Regions from separate parts of the Thermosyntropha tengcongensis genome, predicted to be linked through region 1. Evidence: predicted binding sites of a transcription regulator. Region 1 holds the regulator's gene; the other holds the start of a gene.
The links. Region 1 encodes NrdR, which represses ribonucleotide reductase genes. Its sites were predicted from a motif close to CACNANATNTNGTG; they were not measured.
Positions count from the first base shown of each region.

Region 2: ACZ42E_RS09625 (ribonucleoside triphosphate reductase) is a predicted target of NrdR. The motif match lies at 4,932-4,945, and genes of this name have one in related genera.

Region 1 covers NZ_AP042437.1:1,297,474-1,307,943, reverse strand. Annotated here, with positions in the region: gene ACZ42E_RS06215 (endonuclease MutS2) at 1-1,590, shown strand, start outside; gene ACZ42E_RS06210 (transglycosylase domain-containing protein) at 1,615-4,008, opposite strand; gene tyrS (tyrosine--tRNA ligase) at 4,175-5,389, shown strand; gene ACZ42E_RS06200 (hypothetical protein) at 5,429-5,680, opposite strand; gene ACZ42E_RS06195 (rod-binding protein) at 5,808-6,155, opposite strand; gene flgG (flagellar basal-body rod protein FlgG) at 6,177-6,962, opposite strand; gene ACZ42E_RS06185 (YlmC/YmxH family sporulation protein) at 7,209-7,499, shown strand; gene nrdR (transcriptional regulator NrdR) at 7,569-8,021, shown strand; gene pgeF (peptidoglycan editing factor PgeF) at 8,039-8,854, shown strand; gene ACZ42E_RS06170 (response regulator) at 8,865-9,578, shown strand; gene ACZ42E_RS06165 (sensor histidine kinase) at 9,605-10,470, shown strand, end outside.
Region 2 covers NZ_AP042437.1:1,989,942-2,000,411, reverse strand. Annotated here, with positions in the region: gene argJ (bifunctional glutamate N-acetyltransferase/amino-acid acetyltransferase ArgJ) at 1-379, shown strand, start outside; gene argB (acetylglutamate kinase) at 396-1,259, shown strand; gene ACZ42E_RS09640 (acetylornithine transaminase) at 1,278-2,468, shown strand; gene argF (ornithine carbamoyltransferase) at 2,482-3,423, shown strand; gene ACZ42E_RS09630 (argininosuccinate synthase) at 3,447-4,652, shown strand; gene ACZ42E_RS09625 (ribonucleoside triphosphate reductase) at 4,990-7,110, shown strand; gene ACZ42E_RS09620 (anaerobic ribonucleoside-triphosphate reductase activating protein) at 7,117-7,830, shown strand; gene ACZ42E_RS09615 (phasin family protein) at 8,243-8,596, shown strand; gene ACZ42E_RS09610 (hypothetical protein) at 8,720-9,262, shown strand; gene ACZ42E_RS09605 (MaoC family dehydratase) at 9,310-9,759, shown strand; gene ACZ42E_RS09600 (alpha/beta fold hydrolase) at 9,759-10,470, shown strand, end outside.

The sequences.
Region 1 (10,470 bases):
GACAAAGCATCTTCCTGTGCTGAAGAGCTTAAGAACAATCTGGACATTTTAAGCCGGCTTGATTTTATTTTTGCCAGGGCTTATATGGCTTATAAAACTGATTCCTACAGGCCGCTTGTAAATACCAAAGGTATTGTGGAGATCGAAAAAGGGAGGCACCCCCTTCTGGGGAAAAAGGCAGTCCCTCTCAATATCCATCTGGGAAGGGATTTTGATATTCTGGTTATTACCGGGCCTAATACAGGCGGTAAAACAGTAACCTTGAAAACAGTAGGGCTGTTAACCCTTATGGCTATGTGCGGCCTTTTTATTCCTGCCAGGGAAAAAAGCCGGATTGCCCTGTTTAAGAAAATATATGTAGATATAGGTGATGAACAGAGCATTGAACAGTCGCTAAGCACTTTTTCTTCCCATATGACTAATATAATATCCATACTGCAGGATATAGATGAAAATTCCCTGGTTTTGCTGGATGAATTGGGAGCAGGCACGGATCCGGCAGAAGGTGCGGCCCTGGCCAGGGTAATCCTGGAAGAGATTTTGCGAAAAAGGGCAAAGGCTGTTGTGTCTACCCATCAAAGTGAGCTTAAAAATTTTGCCTACCAAAAGGAAAGGGTAGAAAATGCCTGTGTAGAATTCGACCCGGTTACCTTAAAGCCTACTTATGAGCTTACTATCGGAATGCCGGGGCAGAGCAACGCTTTTGAGATTGCGTCCAGGCTGGGGCTCCCTTCCTATCTGGTTGAAAGGGCGCGCAGGATGGTACCGGAAAATGAAGCTGAAATAAGCAATATGATAAAGAAGATGAAAGAGGCTAAAAACTATTACGATAATCTGGTAAAAGAACTGGAAGAAGAAAAGAAGGAATTAAAACAGATAAAGGAAAATATGGAAAAAGAAAAAGAAGCGCTGGTTAAGGAAAAGGAAGAGGTTCTGGCTAAGGCAAGAAAAGAGGCAGAGGAATATGTGCGCAGGATAAGGCGGGAAGCAGATGAAGCAGTCCAGGAATTAAAAGAGCTGTTAAGGAAAAAAGAAGAGGTTCCTAAATGGCATGAAATTGAAAGAGGCAGGCAAAAATTAAAGCAGATTGATTTGGGCAAGCTGGAACCTGCGAAAGAACCGGAAAGAAAAGAAGCTGTTAAGGTGAAAGCAGGAGATTATGTCTATATTAAAAGCCTTTCCCAAAAAGGCTATGTTTTGGAGCCGCCCAATAAAATGGGAGAAGTGGTGGTACAGGCTGGTATCATGAAGCTTACTGTCAAGGAAAAAGATATACTTCCTGTAGAGGCTCCAGAGGAAAAAGAAATGAAATTTAAGGCAGAAACTTTTTTAAAAAAGGCCCAGCATATATCAAATGAGATTGATGTAAGGGGAAAACTGGCAGAAGAAGCTCTGGAAGAAATTGAAAAATATCTGGAGGATGCCAATCTGGTAGGCTTAAGTCCGGTAAGGATTATTCACGGCAAGGGTACAGGGGCTTTGCGCAAGGCGGTAAGGGAATATCTGAAAGATCACCGGTATGTGAAAAGCTTTCGGGATGGTATGCTCAATGAAGGCGGTTTTGGGGTGACAGTAGTTGAACTCAGATAAAAAAGAGGGCACATGCCCTCTTTTTTATCTGCCGGTTAAATCATTAATCACATCTTTGACTTTACGTTTTTTGACCTGATGGTCGGGTAACGGGCAGTAAGGCAAATCCTGCCCGGGTGCCAGCACGATTTTTTGAATATATTCTGCAGGACAGCCTCCTTCCTGCAGCGGACCAGGTATATTGGCCCGGTAAAGCTTGCCTTCGTGCCGGGGATCGGTACAAATGGCAACTTCATTTTTAAATATTCCTGACAGGTTAGGATCATTATGAATATCGCATTTTTCAGCAGGTATTTTGTCAGGATCGCTGCTGCCTTCCGGTGCCCTTACCATAACTCTGAGTTCAGGATTGGGGCAATATTTGCCTGCCAGTTTGCCAGACTCAGGACATATATAAACTGCTTCATGTAAATCGCATACTTCGGTAGGTACTGCGTCTTTACGCGCATATTCGCTTATTACCTGGTTTCCCGGACAGACATCGGATGCCAGTTTGCCTGATTTAAGACATATAGACACTTTTACTATGTCAGGCGGTATAGCTTTTGGTTTTGGATTATATCCCTCATGGGCCTTGGCTAATACCTGCCGGAATATTAAAGCTGGGTAACTTCCACCATATACCCTTTGCATGGTGTGTTCTTTATCATATCCCATCCACACAGCACAGGCATAGCCAGGCGTAAACCCGCAGAACCAGGAGTCCTTGTATTCTTCAGAAGTCCCCGTTTTGCCTGCAGTCATTACCCCTGGCACCTTGGCTCTAACGCCGGTACCGGAACTTACAACCGTTTCCAGCATACTGGTCATCAGCCAGGAGGTTTGTGGAGACATGACCCTTTTGGCTGATGGTTTGTAAGTGTATATTTCAACTCCGTGTTCATCCACTATTCTGGTTATGAAGTGGGGAGGGTAATAAATTCCCCCATTGGCAATAGCTCCATAGGCAGCAGCCATCTGTACAGGGGTTACTCCTTTGGTAAGCCCTCCCAGGGCAAGCTGGGCCAGCCCCAGGTCATTGGCTCCCGGACTGTCGATAAGAGGAAGCCCTAAAGCTTTTCCAAAGTCAAAGCCGGCTCTTACTCCGATTTTATCCAGCATCTGTACAGCATAGGTATTTACTGACCACTGTACTGCGGTACGCATGGTGATAAGCCCGCGGTATTTGCCGTCATGGTTTTTGGGCGACCACATGCCGTTTGCCCCTTTAAATGAGATGGGAGAGTCATCCAGCACATAAAAAGGCATATAGCCTGCTTCCAGGGCAGGAGAATATACTGTAAGCGGCTTGATAGAAGAACCAGGCTGCCGGTAGGCGGAAGTTGCCCGGTTGAACCCGCGCCTCTGTTCATATTTTCTGCCGCCTATTATGGCTTTCACTTCCCCATTGTGGTGGTCGACAACTGCCATAGCTGACTGTATTTGTTCTCCATCAGCGCTCTGGTTGGGGAAATTGGCAGGATTAGAGTAAACCTGCTCAGCATAGCTTTGCAGTTCACTGTCCATGGTAGTGTATATCTTAAGCCCTGCTTTATATATAGCATCATTGGGGTTGTCATAAATTTTTAGCTTGCTTAATATATCAATAGCCTCTTCGGTTACTGCATCAATAAAATAGCCGTATCTGAATGCTTCATTATTAACTGATGATTTAAATACCAGAGGTTCTTCATAAGCCTCCTTGGCTGTTTGTTCATCAATATAGCCGCATTTTACCATGTTATTAAGGACAATCTTCTGGCGAGCCCTGGCGGCTTCCAGGTTTTGAAAAGGGTTGTAGTAGTTGGGGCTCTGGGGAAGACCGGCCAAAAGTGCCGATTCAGCCAGGGTAAGTTCGCTTACGTCCTTGCCGAAATAGGTATTGGCAGCTGCCTGTACGCCGTAAGCCCCGGAACCAAAGTAGATTTTATTGAGATACATGCAGAGTATTTCATCTTTACTGTATTTTGATTCGATTTTAAAAGCCAGAATAATCTCCTTAAGTTTTCTTTCCCATTTTTTTTCAAAAGAGAGAAAAGCGTTGCGAGCCAGCTGCTGGGTAATAGTACTGGCCCCCTGGCTGGTAAGGTCGCCGGAAGTAATATTTACTATCAAGGCACGTATGATTCCTTTGAAATTTACCCCGTGGTGTTCATAAAAATCTTTGTCTTCAGTGGCTATAAAAGCATTTATAAGGTCAGGCGGAATTTTGTCCAGGGTTACTTCCGTACGGTTTTCTGCAGAGTGCAGCTTGCTTATGAGGTTGCCCTGGTCGTCGTATATAAGCGTAGATTCTGCTCCCGAAAGCTGGTCAGGATCAAATACCGGCAGGTCATGGGCGGCATAGATAAAAGCCCCTGCCAGTATACCCAATCCTATCAGGCATAAAAATAGCAAACTTCTAAAAATTTTGCGCGGTGTTTTATTTGTTTTTGCCATTCTGGATTTAAGCCTCCTGAATCAAAAGTTTTGTTTGGTATGAGCTAAGCAGATTTTTTTGTGAACAACTGTGAAATATTAAGAGCAGATATAAACCTTATCTTTCTAATTATTGCATATTTCACATTTATTGTGCTATCATTTTTTTTAGTAAGGAGGTAATTTTATGGAAGAGAGTATAAAAAAGCAGGTAGAAGAACAGATGCAGCTTATATCACGCGGAGTAGCAGAAATCGTACCGGAAGAAGAACTGAAGGAAAAGATTTACAGGTCTATAAAAGAAAACCGGCCCCTGCGCGTAAAATTAGGGCTTGATCCTACGGCTCCTGACATACATCTGGGGCATACCGTAGTTTTGAATAAACTCCGCCAGTTTCAGGATTTAGGACATGAAGTGCATTTGATTATTGGGGATTTTACTGCGCGTATTGGCGATCCTTCCGGCAAGTCGGAAACCAGAAAGCAGCTTACTGAAGAACAGGTCAAGGCTAATGCGGCTACTTACCAGGAGCAGATTTTTAAGGTTTTAGACCCGCATAAGACTATTGTACACTACAACAGCGAGTGGCTTATGCCCTTGAAGCTGGCTGATGTTTTGGCTTTAGCCAGCAAATATACAGTTGCCCGCATGCTGGAAAGGGATGACTTCCATAAAAGGTATACTTCTAATCTCCCGATATCTATTCATGAATTTATGTACCCACTTATGCAGGGTTATGATTCCGTGGTTTTAAAGGTAGATGTTGAACTGGGAGGAACTGACCAGAAGTTTAATCTGCTGGTAGGAAGACATCTGCAAAAAGAATATGGCTTTGAACCCCAGGTAGCTCTCATGATGCCCATCCTGGAAGGCACAGACGGGGTGCAGAAGATGAGCAAAAGCCTGGGCAATTATGTGGGAATATATGAAGAACCATATGAAATGTTTGGCAAGCTTATGTCTATTCCTGATGAGCTTATTATAAGATATTTTGAGCTCTTAACCCGCGTGCCTATGGAAGTTATAAATACATACCGGACAGGTATGGAAAAGGGAGAGCTTAATCCGCGTGATGTTAAGATGAAACTGGCCAAAGAGATTATTACCATGTACCATAACGCAGAAGAGGCAGAAAAGGCAGAAGAAAGATTTAAGCTGGTATTTTCCAAAAGGGATATACCTGAGGATATACCGGAAGTGAAAGTAGAAGAAGATGAGATATGGCTGCCTAAATTCCTGTATGAAAATAATATGGTGCCTTCTACCAGTGAAGGCAAGCGTATGATAAGCCAGGGAGCAGTAAAAGTGGATGGGAATAAATACGAAAGCGAAAACCTGGTGGTAGACCGTTCCCTGGTAGTACAGGTAGGCAAGAGAAAGTTTGTGCGTATCCTTAAATAAAAGCAAGCGTCGGGCAGGATTGAGTCCCGACGCTTTTGCTTAATATCCCCTTTTTAAAGATTTCAGCACCTTGCCCATTTCATCCAGATGTCCTTCAAAAAAGATGGCATGCCCTTTTATATTATTAAATTCCGGAGATATGATATTTATGAAGGTAAATCCTGCATCTTCCAGCTGTTCGCGAGTCAGGCTGCGCAGGGTTTTAAGCTGGTCAGCTGTAACTTTGGGAGTTATGCAGTAGATTTCCCTTCCTTTGGAGTTATATAGAATAGTTGCCACTAAAGTGCGCATATTTTCACCTCACTGTTTATATATTTGTGCGATTTTTTATTGCAGGCCTGTGTTTTAACATTATATGTAGAAACAAAAAAATTAAAACGTAAAACGCTTTTCTTCCGTTTTACGTTTTAATCCAGTTTCAGCGTTTTTTTAGCTGTTCGTATAAAATGGCAGCCAGGCCGGTAGATTTGCTCTGGCTTATTTTTTTGGCGTATTCGTCAAATAACATGCCTTCAAAGGTATCCATGGCAAAACTGTAATCAATAAGCCCGCTGCGCGGGATGGTTGCCCGCATAGACTGCAGGACTTTGCTTAAAAAAACGCTTTCCAGTTCCTGACAGGCTGCATATAATTTTTGGTTGTCTTTTTCTTTTAGAGCTGCATTTAACTTTTGTTCAAAGCTTTTTTTGTCAGCAGATGAAGAAATATCCTTAATATAGGAAGGAGAATTTGCCTGGCTTAAGGTACCTGTCATATTTATTTTCATTTTACTTTCCCTGCCTTACTGTTATCTTCTCAGGTTGCTGGCAGTTTGCAGCATTTCATCTGATGACTGGATTACTTTGGAATTTATTTCATATGCTCTCTGGGCAGTGATGAGGTTTACCATTTCTTCTACAATCTGCACATTGGACATTTCCAGGTAACCTGCTTCCAGATAAATGGTATTATCTTCTTCAGGATCCCAGTCTATCGGATCGCCTGAGTTGGCTGTAGCTGCCAGCAGGTTGGAGCCTATCTTTTGCAGTCCAGATGGATTTGTAAATTTAACAAGTTCAATCTGGCCTGCCTCTACTGGTTCATCGCTTCCCGGCAGCATATAGGTTACTCTGCCGCTTTTGTCGATTACTATGTCATAGGCTCCTTCTTCCAGTGGTTCCACTCCTATTATTTTGTAGCCGTCCGAAGTTACCAGGTTTCCTTCCGCATCAAGCTTTAATGCCCCATTGCGGGTATAAAGCGGTTCATCTCTCCCGGGTACTTCCACCTTGAAAAATCCGGGACCTATAATGGCAACATCCAGCGGGTTATCGGTAGACTGCAAACTGCCCTGGGAAAACAGGGTGGTGATGGCTGCCGGTTTGACTCCCAGGCCTACCTGCATTCCTGCCGGCTGATTGGTATCCTCGGTAACGGCTGGCCTTTTTATAGTTTGATAAAGGAGATCCTGAAATTCTACCCGCTGTTTTTTGAAACCAGGGGTATTAACATTGGACATGTTGTGGGCAATAGTGTCTACATTGAGCTGCTGGGCATACATGCCTGTACTTGCGGTATAGAGAGACCTCATCATAAAAATTTTTCCTCCTTCAAGGATGGTTTAAGGTTCAGTGCTTCAGTCGATCAGCACTGATGTGGGCCCCTCTTTTCGAGTCCAGCCCATTTTAACAATATATATCATACTATATTATCGTTAAAAAAAGAATTTTATTTAGCATAATTTTTATCGTTTTCAATTTTGGCTTCTAAGGGGGAAACTTTCATTTCCGCTTTTCATATATTAAAAATAAACACATAAGGGAGAAGGGGGATAATCGTAATGATTAAAATTTCTGACCTTAAAGCCAGGGATGTCGTTAATGTTTTGGATGGTAGAAAATTAGGGAATATAATTGATATAGATCTGGATTTGGAAAACGGCAGGGTAACTGCTTTGATACTGCCGGGAAGGAGCCGGGGGTTAGGTATTTTCGGCCGGCGGGAAGAGCTGGTAGTACCCTGGGAAAAGATTGTCCGCATAGGAAGGGATGTTGTGCTGGTAGAGGTGCCAACTGTAGCCGAAATAGATGGACGCAGGAGGACTTATCTGCTGGATGAAGACGATTTTTAACGGGAGAGTTGAACTAAATATTTTATTCCTGCATAATAAGCTAAAGAATGTTTTAAGGGGTGGTATAGCATGCGCTGCCCTTACTGTGGTGAATATGAGAGCCGGGTAGTAGATTCCAGGGCCAGTGATGATGGGACCTGCATAAGAAGGCGAAGGGAGTGCAACTCCTGCCGGAAGAGGTTTACTACCTATGAGAGGATAGAGGAAAGGCCGCTTCTGGTTATAAAAAACGGCGGCCACCGCGAACAGTTCAATCGGGAAAAAATCCTGAACGGCATTACCAGGGCCTGTGAAAAAAGGCCGGTAAGTATGGAAGAAATTGAAAGTATAGTGGCTGATATAGAAAGAGAGCTCAGGGACAACTATGACCGGGAAGTCAGCAGCAAAGCTATTGGTGAAATGGTAATGGACAGGCTTAAAAAAGTGGATGAAGTGGCCTATGTGCGTTTTGCTTCCGTTTACCGCAAATTTACTGATTTAGACAGTTTTATAAAGACTATTGAGCAGATGAAAGAAAAGTAGAAAGAAAGGATGCTTTTATGAAGAAATGGATATGGCATAATAAAGGTGAAATCGTTTATATCACTTTGCCCTCCTGGCGGGAGCGGGGGGTTGATGTGCTTTTTTCATCCCGCAGAGGAGGAGTAAGCGAAGGGGCTTTTTCTTCTCTTAACCTGGGGCTGCATGTCGGCGATGAAAAAGAGAGGGTAATTGAAAACCGGCGCAGGGTTTTGGAACTGCTGGGGACAAGCCTTGATAGCGCGGTTTGCTGTGAACAGGTGCATGGAAGCGAAGTGGCAGTGGTAGGAAAAGAGCAGATAGGGTGTGGGGTTTTAGATTATGGCACTTCCCTTCGCGGTTTTGATGCCATGGTTACTGATGAGCCTGGCCTTTATCTCATGACTTTTTATGCCGACTGCTACAGCCTGTATTTTCATGACCCGGTCAACAGAGCAATTGGACTTGCCCACAGCGGATGGAAGGGAACTGCAGGCGGTATTGCTGCAAGGACAATAGAAAAGATGCGGGAAGTTTTTAAAACCTCTCCTGCTGAACTGGAGGTTTTCATAGGGCCAGGGATTGGAAAGTGCTGTTTTGAAATAAGTACGGATCTGGCAGGGAGGGTGGAAAAGGAACTTGGATATTTGGGCAATTTTATAATAGAAAAGGATAATTTACTGTACTGGGATTTGAAGGAGACAAATTGCAGGCTGCTTGTAGAAAACGGAATAAAACCGGAAAACATAATTGTCTGTGATATGTGCACTGCCTGTCACAGCGAATATTTCTTTTCCTATCGGCGGGATAAAGGGATTACGGGAAGGATGGCTGCTGTTGCTGGTATCCGGAAGTGAGGTGGTAGGCTTGTTTAATAACAGGATTCTGGTAGTTGATGATGAAACTCACATTGTGGAGCTGGTTAAATTCAACCTGGAAAAAGAAGGCTTCAAGGTGCTGGAAGCTTATGACGGCCTGACGGCTGTCGAAATGGTAAAGAAGTATGTGCCTGACCTTATTATACTTGATATCATGCTTCCCGGTATGGATGGCCTTGAGGTATGCCGCACCCTGAAGCAGATGCCTGAATACTGCACTATACCTATTATAATGCTTACTGCCAAGGGTGAAGAGATTGATACGGTTTTGGGGCTGGAAATGGGAGCTGATGATTATATCAAAAAACCTTTCAGCCCCAGAGAGATGGTGGCCAGAGTAAAGGCACGGCTCAGGGCGCTAAAGATACTGCAGGCGGAAAAGGCTATGGGGAAAAAGGCTTATGTTTTTAAAGATTTAACCGTAGTCCCCGACCGGTATGAAGCGTTTCTGGGAGAAGAAAAGCTGGACCTTACACCAAAGGAATTTGAGCTTTTAAGTTTGATGGCTTCCAACCGGGGCAAGGTTTTTACGCGGGAAGCCCTCCTGGAAAAGGTATGGGGATATGAATTTTCCGGCGATACGCGTACGGTTGATGTACATATAAGGCATTTGCGGCAGAAACTTAAGGATGATTCCAGCTATCCCCAGTATATTGAGACTGTAAGGGGGGTAGGCTATAAATTTGTAGATAATGAAGGATAATATACTGGATATGGGGGAAGGGGTTTATGCTGAATCTGATGAACAGCAGCCGAAAGGTACAGACTATCATTGACAGCATGATTGATGCGGTCATAATTTTTGACCCTGATGAAAACATAATTATGGCCAATAAGGCGGCTGAAAGCCTGTTTCTGGTAAAAGAAGGCGGGCTTTTGGGGCGCAGGCTGACAGAGATAACGGAGAATGAGAAAATATCCTGCATGATAGGACAGGTGATAAAAACAGGCAAAGAAGTATTTACCGAAACTGAGATTATTCCCGGGACTTATATATACCGCGTACATGTAGTTCCGATAAAGGATGATGACGGCAGGATTGAAGCAGCGGTAGCCGTTTTTCATGATGTTACCGATGCGAGAAATTTTGACCAGATGCGCTCAGAATTTGTAGGGAATGTTTCCCACGAGTTGAGAACCCCTTTAACCTCGATAAAGGGATTTGTGGAAACCCTGCTGGATGGAGCTATGGAAAACAGCGATACCTGCCGGCGTTTTCTCACTATAATCGAGGCCGAAACCCAGAGGCTTACCAGGCTCATAGATGACCTTTTGAACCTTTCGGCTATTGAGTCCAAGGAGAGGATAATAAGGCCCAAGCCGGTCTGTGTGCAGCATGCTATACGGGGAGTTATGAATATATTAGGGCCCCAGATTACGGAGAAAAAGCTGTGTGTCGAACTTATATGCTCTCATAATCTGCCCCGCATCTATGCAGATGAGGATCTTTTTGGACAGGTTATGATAAACCTTCTGGACAATGCTATAAAATATACCCCCAGGGGGGGAACTATAACTATAAGGTGCCGGCAGCGCGACAGCCGGGTAGTTATTACGGTTACCGATACCGGCGTAGGGATACCTCATGAAAGTAT
Region 2 (10,470 bases), 690 kb from region 1:
TACCCGGCTTATAGAAGTGCAGGTGGTGAATGCTCCTGATGAGGAAAATGCCCGGCTTATTGCCCGTTCTATTGTATCTTCCAATCTTACCAAAGCGGCAGTTTTCGGAAGAGATGCCAACTGGGGAAGGATTCTGGCGGCTGCCGGGTATTCAGGAGCTGATTTTGACCCTTACAGGGTGGATGTTTATCTGGGAAGCGAAAAGATGGCGGAAAACGGGATGGGGCTCGTTTTTGATGAGGATAGGGCAAGAAAAGAGCTGGATAAGGACCCGGTGATAATAAGAGTAGATTTGAAATCCGGGGGTTTTTCCGCTACTGCCTGGGGATGCGACCTTTCTTATGAATATGTGCGCATAAATGCAGAATACCGGACTTGATGGGAGGGTAATATAAATGGTAGCCACTCCAATGGAAAAAGCGGAAATACTGGTGGAAGCCCTGCCTTATATTAAGGAATTCTACGGCAAGAAGGTGGTCATAAAATACGGCGGGGCAGCCATGACCGACTGCCAGCTTAAAGATAAGGTCATGCAGGATATCGTTCTCATGAAATATGTAGGCATGCATCCGATTGTGGTACATGGCGGCGGGCCGGAAATAAGCCAGATGCTGGAAAGGTTAAACCTGAAGAGCGAATTTGTGGAAGGGCTAAGGGTGACTGATGCCGATACCATGGAAATAGTGGAAATGGTGCTGGTAGGCAAGGTTAACAAGGAGATTGTGGCTGGTATTGAAGCCAGCGGCGGGAAAGCTATCGGCATTTCCGGAAAGGATGGCGGGCTTATAAAGGCCGGTCCTATTGATCCTTCCGGCAAGCTCGGATTTGTAGGGGAGGTAAGGAGTGTAAACCCGCAGATAATTGAAACCGTAATAGAAAATGGATATATACCGGTAATCGCTCCCATCGGCATGGATGCCAAAAAACAGAGCTATAACATTAATGCTGACCTGGCTGCAGCGGCAATTGCCGTGGCCATGAAGGCAGACAAACTGGTGCTGCTCACTGATGTGCCCGGCCTTTTGCGGGATCCTGCTGATCCGGAATCCCTCATATCGGTACTCAAGGTAAGTGAAGTAGAAACCTATATAAAAGAAGGGGTAATAAGGGGAGGCATGCTGCCCAAAATAAAATGCTGCGTGGAAGCGGTGAGCGGCGGTGTTGGAAGGACGCACATTATAGATGGACGCGTTCCCCATGCTATCCTTCTTGAGATATTTACTAACCGCGGAATAGGCACGATGGTAATCAATGAATAGGAGAAAGGGGAAACCTTGATGGCTAACCAGGGGATTATCGATAAAGGACAGGAAAATATTATGGCCACTTACGGCCGTTTTCCGATAGCTTTGGTTAAGGGTAAAGGTTCTTATGTGGTGGATGCTGATGGCAAACAGTATCTGGATTTTGTGGCCGGCATAGCTACCTGCGCGCTGGGTCACTGCCATGAGGAACTGGTACAGGTTATAAGGGAGCAGAGCCAGAAGCTGTGGCATGTTTCCAACCTGTACTGGATAGAGCCGCAGGTGGAGCTGGCAGGAGAATTAACCAGGCTTTCCGGCCTTGACAAGGTTTTCTTCTGCAACAGCGGGGCAGAGGCTAATGAGGCAGCGATTAAGCTTACCCGCAAATATTTTTACCGGCAGAAACATCCAGAAAGGAATAGAATAATAGTTTTTAAAAACTCTTTTCACGGGCGCACCATGGGAGCTCTGGCAGCTACCGGGCAGGAGAAATATCATGAAGGATTTGCCCCGCTTTTAGAAGGATTTTTATATGCCGAGTATAATGATATAACTTCAGTGGAAAAGCTGCTTGATGATACGGTAGCCGGGATAATGGTGGAAGCTGTGCAGGGTGAAGGGGGAATAAGGCCGGCTGACATAAATTTCCTGCGCTCTTTGCGGGAAATCTGCAGCCGGGAAGGAATTTTTCTCATTTTTGACGAAGTGCAGACAGGTATAGGAAGAACCGGCAAATTCTTCGCTTTTGAACATTATGGGGTAAAGCCTGATATAATGACCCTGGCTAAAGGTTTGGGGGGAGGCTTCCCTATTGGGGCTATGCTGGCGACTGATAAGGCGGCTTCCGGCTTTGCCCCGGGAGACCATGCCTCTACCTTTGGCGGAAATCCCCTGGCCTGCGCAGTGGGCAGAAAGGTGGTAGAGATAGTAAAAAGGGAAGAGTTTTTAAATGAAGTAGAAAAAAAGGGGGAAATGCTGCGCAAGGCTTTGGAAAAAATAGCGGACAGCCGCATAAAGGAAGTAAGGGGCAAGGGGCTTCTTCTGGGGATTGAATTTACAGGGGAGGTAAAAGGGCTTATCGATATATGCCGGCAGCAAGGTCTGCTCCTTGTTGGGGCAGGACCTAATGTGGTGCGCATGGTTCCACCTTTGACTGTAAGTGAAGCGGAGATAAACCAGGCGGTAAATATATTGAAAGAGGCTTTAAAAATCTGGCAGGAGTAAAGGAGAGGAGAATATGTTCAAGATTGATGACCGGCTTAGAGGGCGGGATTTTATCTGTATTCATGATTTTACCGTAGAGGAGATAGCCTATATTCTTGAGGTAGGACATGCCCTGAAAAAGATGCAGAAAGAAGGGATTGAACACCATTACCTGAAAGGAAAGACTCTGGGCATGATATTCCAGAAGTCATCTACCCGCACCCGGGTAGCTTTTGAAGTAGGTATGTATCAGCTGGGAGGGCATGCCCTGTTTTTGAGCCCGCGGGATATCCAGCTGGGAAGGGGAGAGACGATAAAGGATACAGCCAAGGTGCTTTCCCGCATGGTAGATGGCATAATGATCCGCACCTTTTCCCATGAGGAAGTCCTGGAACTTGCTTATCATGCTGATGTTCCGGTGATAAACGGGCTTACCGACCTTCTGCATCCTACCCAGATTATAGGGGACTTGATGACTATTCAGGAACACAAAGGTACTTTAAAAGGCCTTAAGTGTGCTTTCGTGGGAGATGGCAACAATGTGGCCCACTCCCTGCTTTTTGGCGGTGCCAAAGTGGGAATGGATGTGGTGGTTGCAACTCCGCCCGGTTTTGAACCGGATAGGGAGATTCTTGAAAAAGCCAGGGAAGATGCCAAAGCTACCGGGGCCAGGCTGTGGGTGGTAAATGACCCGAAAGAAGCTGTCAAAGGAGCCGATATAGTGTATACTGATGTATGGGCCAGTATGGGGCAGGAAGAACAGGCCGAGGAAAAGGAAAAGAAATTCTGGCCTTACCAGGTAAATGCCGAACTTATGAGCCTGGCAGCCAAGGATGCGATTGTCCTGCACTGCCTGCCGGCGAAAAGGGGCAAAGAGATAACTGATGAGGTTATGGATGGGCCGCAGTCGGTAGTTTTTGATGAGTCAGAAAACCGGCTGCATGCCCATAAGGCGATTATGGCGGTTATTATGTAGAATTAATTTGGGAGGCAGATTTTATGGAAAAAGTAGTTTTAGCTTATTCGGGAGGACTGGATACTTCTATAATTATTCCCTGGCTCAAGGAGAACTACGGTTATGAAGTAATCGCTTTCTGTGCCGATTTGGGACAGGGAGAAGAACTGGACAATATAAAAGAAAAGGCTATCAAATCCGGGGCGTCCAAGATATATGTGGAAGACTTAAAGGAGGAATTCGTGCGGGAATATATTTTCCCGGTTTTAAAGGCAGGAGCTGTTTATGAGAAAAAGTACCTGCTGGGAACCTCTTTTGCACGGCCGCTTATTGCCAAAAAGATGGTAGAGATTGCGGAAAAAGAGGGAGCCATAGCTGTTTGCCACGGAGCAACCGGCAAAGGAAATGACCAGGTAAGATTTGAGCTGGGGGTCAAAGCTTTAAATCCGGATCTTAAGATTATTGCCCCCTGGCGGGAATGGGACATAAAATCCAGGGAAGATGCGATTGATTATGCCAAAAAACACGGGATAGATGTTCCGGTCACTAAAGAGAAAATATACAGCCGGGACCGCAACCTCTGGCATATATCCCATGAAGGCGGCGATTTGGAGGATCCTGCCAATGAACCTAAAGATGACCTTTATGTATTGACGGTTCCCCCGGAAAAAGCGCCTGATAAACCTACCTATCTGGAAATAAGCTTTGAAAAGGGAGTGCCGGTAGCGATAAATGGCAAAGCATACGGGCCAGTGGAGCTTTTGGCTGAATTAAACCGTATCGGCGGTGAAAATGGCGTAGGTATTGTGAGCATGGTAGAAAACAGGCTGGTAGGTATGAAATCGAGAGGGGTTTATGAAACACCTGGCGGTACGATACTCTATACTGCCCATGATGAGCTGGAAAGGCTTACCCTGGACAGGCGCACCCTCAAATTCAAGCATGAAATGGCTATCACCTATGCGGAACTTGTTTATGACGGCAACTGGTTCTGCAAATTAAGATACGCGCTGGATGCTTTTGTGGAAGAAACGCAGAAAACGGTGACCGGTACGGTTAAAGTAAAGCTGTACAAGGGAAGCTGTCAGGCGGTAGCCTCCTGGTCTCCTTATTCGCTTTACAATGAAGATCTTGCTACTTTTGGAGCCAGTGAAATGTACAGCCATAAAGACGCTGCCGGCTTTATCAACCTGTTCGGGCTTCCGCTTACCGTGCAGGCTTTGCTGGACAGGAAAATCAAGGGAGAATAAGAAGGTTTTTAAAGAGGGGACAGTTAGCTGTCCCCTCTTTGTTTTTTAAAAAAGACCTTTTCCAGCTGCTTGTTTTGTTTTATAATTTAATTCCCTGTCTTTTTTGGGTAAAGAAAAGTGAAACTTAAGGCTGTTTTGCCTTTCATATTCCTGTGGCTGGAAATAAAATGGAGAGGAATAAAAAGAAAAACAAAAATAATGAACCAAAAACTTGCTGGCTGGTATTTGCTGAACTGTGCCCCATGATATACACTATATAGTGCAGTTTATTAAAATGACCACAATATATAGTGGCAAAAAGCAAGCTAAATCTTCTTTGATCTGAGGAGGAAGAGGAATGGACATTACAAAGATTAAAAAGAGGGATGGCCGCATAGTTCCGTTTGAAAAAGAAAAGATAACCAAGGCTATCTGGAAGGCAGCGCAGGCAGTAGGCGGAAAAGATTATAACCTGGCGGTGGAGCTGACCGAGAAAGTGGTGGAAATAGCCCAGTATGTAAATGGGGATGAGATTGCCACCGTAGAAGATATTCAGGATCTGGTAGAAAGGGTTCTGGTAAAGAACGGGCATTACAAAACTGCCAAGGCTTACATACTTTACCGCAAACAGAGGCAGGATATGCGGGAAGCAAGCCAGCTTCTGGCCAATAATAAAATTATATCCGATTATCTGGAAAAGAATGACTGGCGGATAAAAGAAAACTCCAACATGACTTACTCGCTGCAGGGCATGAATTTTCACATTTCTTCCATACTGGTATCCCAGTACTGGCTTAACCAGATTTATCCCCCGGAAATAAGGGAAGCTCACATAAGCGGTGATTTTCATATTCATGACCTGGGGATACTGGGAGTTTACTGCGTAGGCTGGGATATAAGGGATCTTTTGATGGAAGGGTTTAAAGGGGTAAGAGGCAAGGTGGCCAGCAAGCCGGCCAAACATTTCCGTTCCATACTGGGGCAGATTGTAAACTTCTTCTTTACCCTGCAGGGAGAAGCTGCCGGGGCGCAGGCTTTTTCCAACTTCGATACCCTGCTGGCTCCTTTTATCCGCTATGATAACCTGGACTACAAGCAGGTTAAGCAGTGTCTGCAGGAATTTGTATTCAATATGAATGTGCCTACCCGGGTAGGTTTTCAAACTCCCTTCACCAATGTCACTTTAGACTTAAAAGTGCCGGAATTTATGAAAAATGAGCCGGTAATCATAGGCGGCAAGTATATGGATGCCACCTATGGCGAGTTTCAGGAAGAAATGGACATGTTTAACCAGGCTTTTGCGGAAGTTATGATGGAAGGGGATGCCGAAGAAAGGGTATTTACCTTCCCCATCCCTACCTATAATATAACGGAAGATTTTGACTGGGATAATCCCCGTTACGATAAAATATGGCAGATGACAGCTAAATACGGCATACCCTATTTCTCCAATTTTATTGGCTCTGACATGAGGCCGGAAGACGCGCGGAGCATGTGCTGCCGGCTGCGCCTTGACAACCGGGAATTGAGGAAAAGAGGCGGAGGCCTTTTTGGAGCCAATCCTTTGACCGGTTCTATTGGAGTTGTAACTATAAATATGAGCCGTATAGGCTATCTTTCCAAAAGCAAGCAGGAATTCTTTGAACGGCTGGCACATGTGATGGATTTGGCCAAAAACAGCCTGCAGATAAAGCGCAAAACCCTGGAAAACCTTACTGAAGCTGGCCTTTATCCTTACTCCCAGTTCTACCTGCGCAATGTAAAAGAAGGGTTTGGGCAGTACTGGAAAAACCATTTTTCAACTATCGGGCTTATCGGCATGAATGAAGCCTGCCTCAACTTTATGGGCAAGGATATCGGAACTCCTGAAGGCATGGAATTTGCCAAAGAAGTTCTGGATTTTATGCGTGAACGCCTGCAGCAGTACCAGGAAGAAACCGGTGACATATATAACCTGGAAGCTACCCCGGCGGAAGGGGTAAGCTACAGCATTGCCCGCAAGGATAAGGAACAGTTTAAGGATATAATTGTGGCCAATGAGGAAGAATACAGGAGGGGAGCAGAACCTTATTACACCAATTCTACCCAGCTCCCGGTATATTATACAGATGACCTGTTTAAGGCTTTAAAGCTGCAGGATGAACTGCAGACCCGCTATACGGGAGGGACTGTATTCCATGTTTTCCTGGGCGAGTCGGCACCTTCGCCGGAAGCTGCCAAAAGGCTGGTTAAAAAAATATGCGAACAGTTCCATCTGCCGTATTTTACGCTTACTCCCACTTTCAGCGTATGCCCGAGCCATGGGTATTTGAACGGCAAGAAGCCGGTATGCCCGGTATGTGCAGCTGAAGGCAAGCAGACTAGTTGTGAAGTCTACTCCCGGGTGGTAGGCTATTTAAGGCCGGTAGACCAGTGGAATGCAGGCAAGCAGGCAGAGTTCCAGAACCGGAAATCTTTTGATAAAGCTTTGCTGGGTTGATGTCAGATGGAATTTGCAGCTTTATTAAAACAGAGCCTACTTGATTATCCGGACCGGATTGCAGCGGTAGTTTTTACCTACGGCTGCAATCTGCGCTGTCCTTTTTGCCATAATGGCCACCTTTTGATAAAGCCGAGCAGGAGAGAAAAGAAGTTTATCACGGAAGAAGAGATTTTGGCTTTTCTTGAAGAAAGGCAGGGTTTTCTGGATGCCCTGGTCATAAGCGGAGGCGAGCCTACTTTAAATGCTGGTTTGCCTGATTTTATAGAGAAGGTCAAGAATTATGATTTGCTGGTCAAACTGGATACTAATGGGACAAATCCTGAAATGCTGAAAATGCTTATAGAAAAAAGGCTGGTAGACTATATAGCTATGGATATAAAAGCTCCCCTGGATTTTGACGTTTATGCCAGAGCCTGTGGGAATATAACGCGGGAGCTTTTTATGAAGGTGAGAAACAGTATAAAAATATTGATGGATGCGGATATAGATGTGGAGTTCAGGACTACGGTGGTACCAGGGCTGCACAAAAAGGAAGATATAGAGAGGATAGCTCAGTGTATCAGAGGTGCTGCCCGATATACTTTACAGCAGTTTGCCCCTGAGAATGCGTTAAAGGGAAGTTATCAGCATATTCAGCCTTACAGCAGCGAAGAGCTGCAGAATATGGCTTTGAAATGCCGGGAGTATGTGGAACTGGTTAAAATAGCAAATATTTAAAAGCCTGGTAAATTTCCGGTTAATTAGAACCTAACCGGGAATTTACTATTTTTTTACCAAAATGTGCTTGCTAAAAAGAAGAGGAGATATTACTATATTCTTAAAGGGGAATAATTTATTGCAGTATAAGCAGAAATCTTGCCGCATATATCTTCTCTATTATTTCCTGCTATTTTTTCCCGCACACTTTTCATTAGCAGTCATTTTATTAATAGAGTTCACATATACTGTTGATGTCATTTCATTATTCGCACCCTGTATTTAGTAAATTTTTCAATCACTCTCTGTTGAATTTTGTAACTTTTTCCCATTCCATTTTTTAATAGATCAAGGGGGGTGCTTATTTTCAGATAACTATAATAGAAAATTATTATTAGTATTATATTTATTGCATTAAGGAGGAGGGTTATTTATGTTAAATGCCAAGGAGAGTATGGAGAAATCTTTTGTTATGCTGGAGTCTGCCCTGGAGAAGTACTGGGATATGTGGCTGGTAGCCCTGGGAAGCATGTCCTGGAGCCAGGAACAGGCCGAAAATATGATAAGGAAATATCTGGATCAGCGCAAGACAGCTCGTGAAGAGAGTACCAAGATAATTGAGGAGATGCTGCAGCAGGTTAAGAAGAACCAGATGGACCTGCAGAATATGGTAAAAGAAGCGGTCGCTTCAGCGTTAGAGAATGCTAATTTTCCGACTTATGTCAGTGCTGTAGATGAGTTAAAGAAAAAGGTAGACGAGTTATCAAAGAAAATGGAAGACAAATAGTATTTAAAAGCTTTAAAATAATAAAAAAGCGCGGATATATCAGCTAACTCTGATTTTCCGCGCTGTTTGCTAATTGAGGGTGATTTTAAATAATCTGAAAATTTACCCGAAAGGAGTAACGAAATGCCAGAAGAAAACAAGGGCAAAAATGGTTTTGGAAAGGGAAAAGATGAGATTTTAATGCCAGATTTCAGCGATTTGTGGAAAGAGATGTACTTCAGGATGGAAGAAACCTGGGCCAATGCGATGAAAGAAGTTATCAGCACCAAGACTTTTGTTGACTATCTGGATAAAGTGCTGGAATACAACTTAAATACCGAAAAGGTAATACGCCAGAGCCTGGATAAATATATGGAACACGTGCCGGTGCCGTCCAAAAAAGATGTAGCCAGAGTGGCGGAATTGGTTATTTCTATGGAAGAAAAGATAGATGTATTGGAGTTTGAGTTTTTGAAAAATTTTGAGACGATGGCGGAAAGCCTGTTAAAGATGATAAATTTGCAAGAGAAGCTGCAGGCTGAGATTTCAGCTTTAAGGCAGGATGTTAATATGCTTTTGAGCAGGTTTGGCAATATAGAATTGGATGAAACGGCCAAAATAGATGCGGAAAAAGTAGAAAAAAAGTCAAAATCTTCTCGTAAGGCGGAGAAAGAAAAAAGAGAATAGTGAAGGTTTTTGGTTAACCGACAAAAATGATAAAGAGGGGATATTAAGTGATTGAAAATATATATAGTGAGCTGAAAGTTGGAGACAAAGGGTTTGTTGAAAAAACTATAACGGAAACCGATGTTTATCTTTATGCCGGGATTACCGGAGACTTTAGCTGGCTGCATGTCAATGAGGAAAGGGCTAAAAAAGGGCATTTTAAAACCCGCATTGTGCATGGAATGCTTCTGGCAGGGCTTATTTCTAATGTAATAGGCAACCAGATGCCGGGGGCAGGAACTATCTATGAGTCGCAAAATTTGCGCTTTTTGCGGCCATGTTATATTAATGACACTATAAGGGCGGAAACTGAGGTTATTGAACTTATGGAAAAAGGCCGGGTAAAGCTTAAGACTACCTGCTGGAACCATAAAGGGGAATTACTGATAGATGGGGAGGCGGTAGTTATACCCCCGCGCAAACATGTGATAAAAGAAGAAGGGGAGGGGGTTAAGTAATGGCCAAGAAAGGTATCCGCATATTAAGAGGTTCTCCTGAAGAAGTTGGGCAACAGCTGCAGGAAAATTTTGATAGAATGCTTGAAAGTACCCGCAAATGGCTGGAAATACTGTCATTTGACCCGGAACCGGAAACCGGACTTACTCCCAAAAATATTATCTGGCGCAAAAACAAGGCCAAGCTTTATCGTTATGTTAATGGTGAAGTAAAATACCGCACCCCTGTTCTTTTTATATATGCACTTATTAATAAGGCATATATACTGGATTTAACTCCTGGCATGAGCCTTATAGAACATCTGGTAAAAGAAGGGTTTGATGTTTACCTTCTGGACTGGGGAGAATTCCAGTGGGAAGATCGGGACCTGCGCTATGACGATTTTGTGTGTGATTATATAGCCAGGGCAGTAAAAAAGGTATGCCAAGTTTCAGGAACTGAAAGCCTGAGCATGGCAGGATACTGCATGGGCGGAACCATGACCACCATGTATGCTGCTTTATACAGCAGGCCGGAAGTCAAGAATATAATATATATTGCTGCACCTATAGATTTTGAGAATGCCGGGCTTTCCAGCGTATGGCTCAAACCGCCAGGCTTTGATCCGGACAAGGTAGCTGATACCTATAAGCTTATTCCCAAGGAGTTTATCGATACCGGGGTAAAGATGCTAAAACCGGTCAATAATTTCTGGGGTACCTATACCCGTTTGT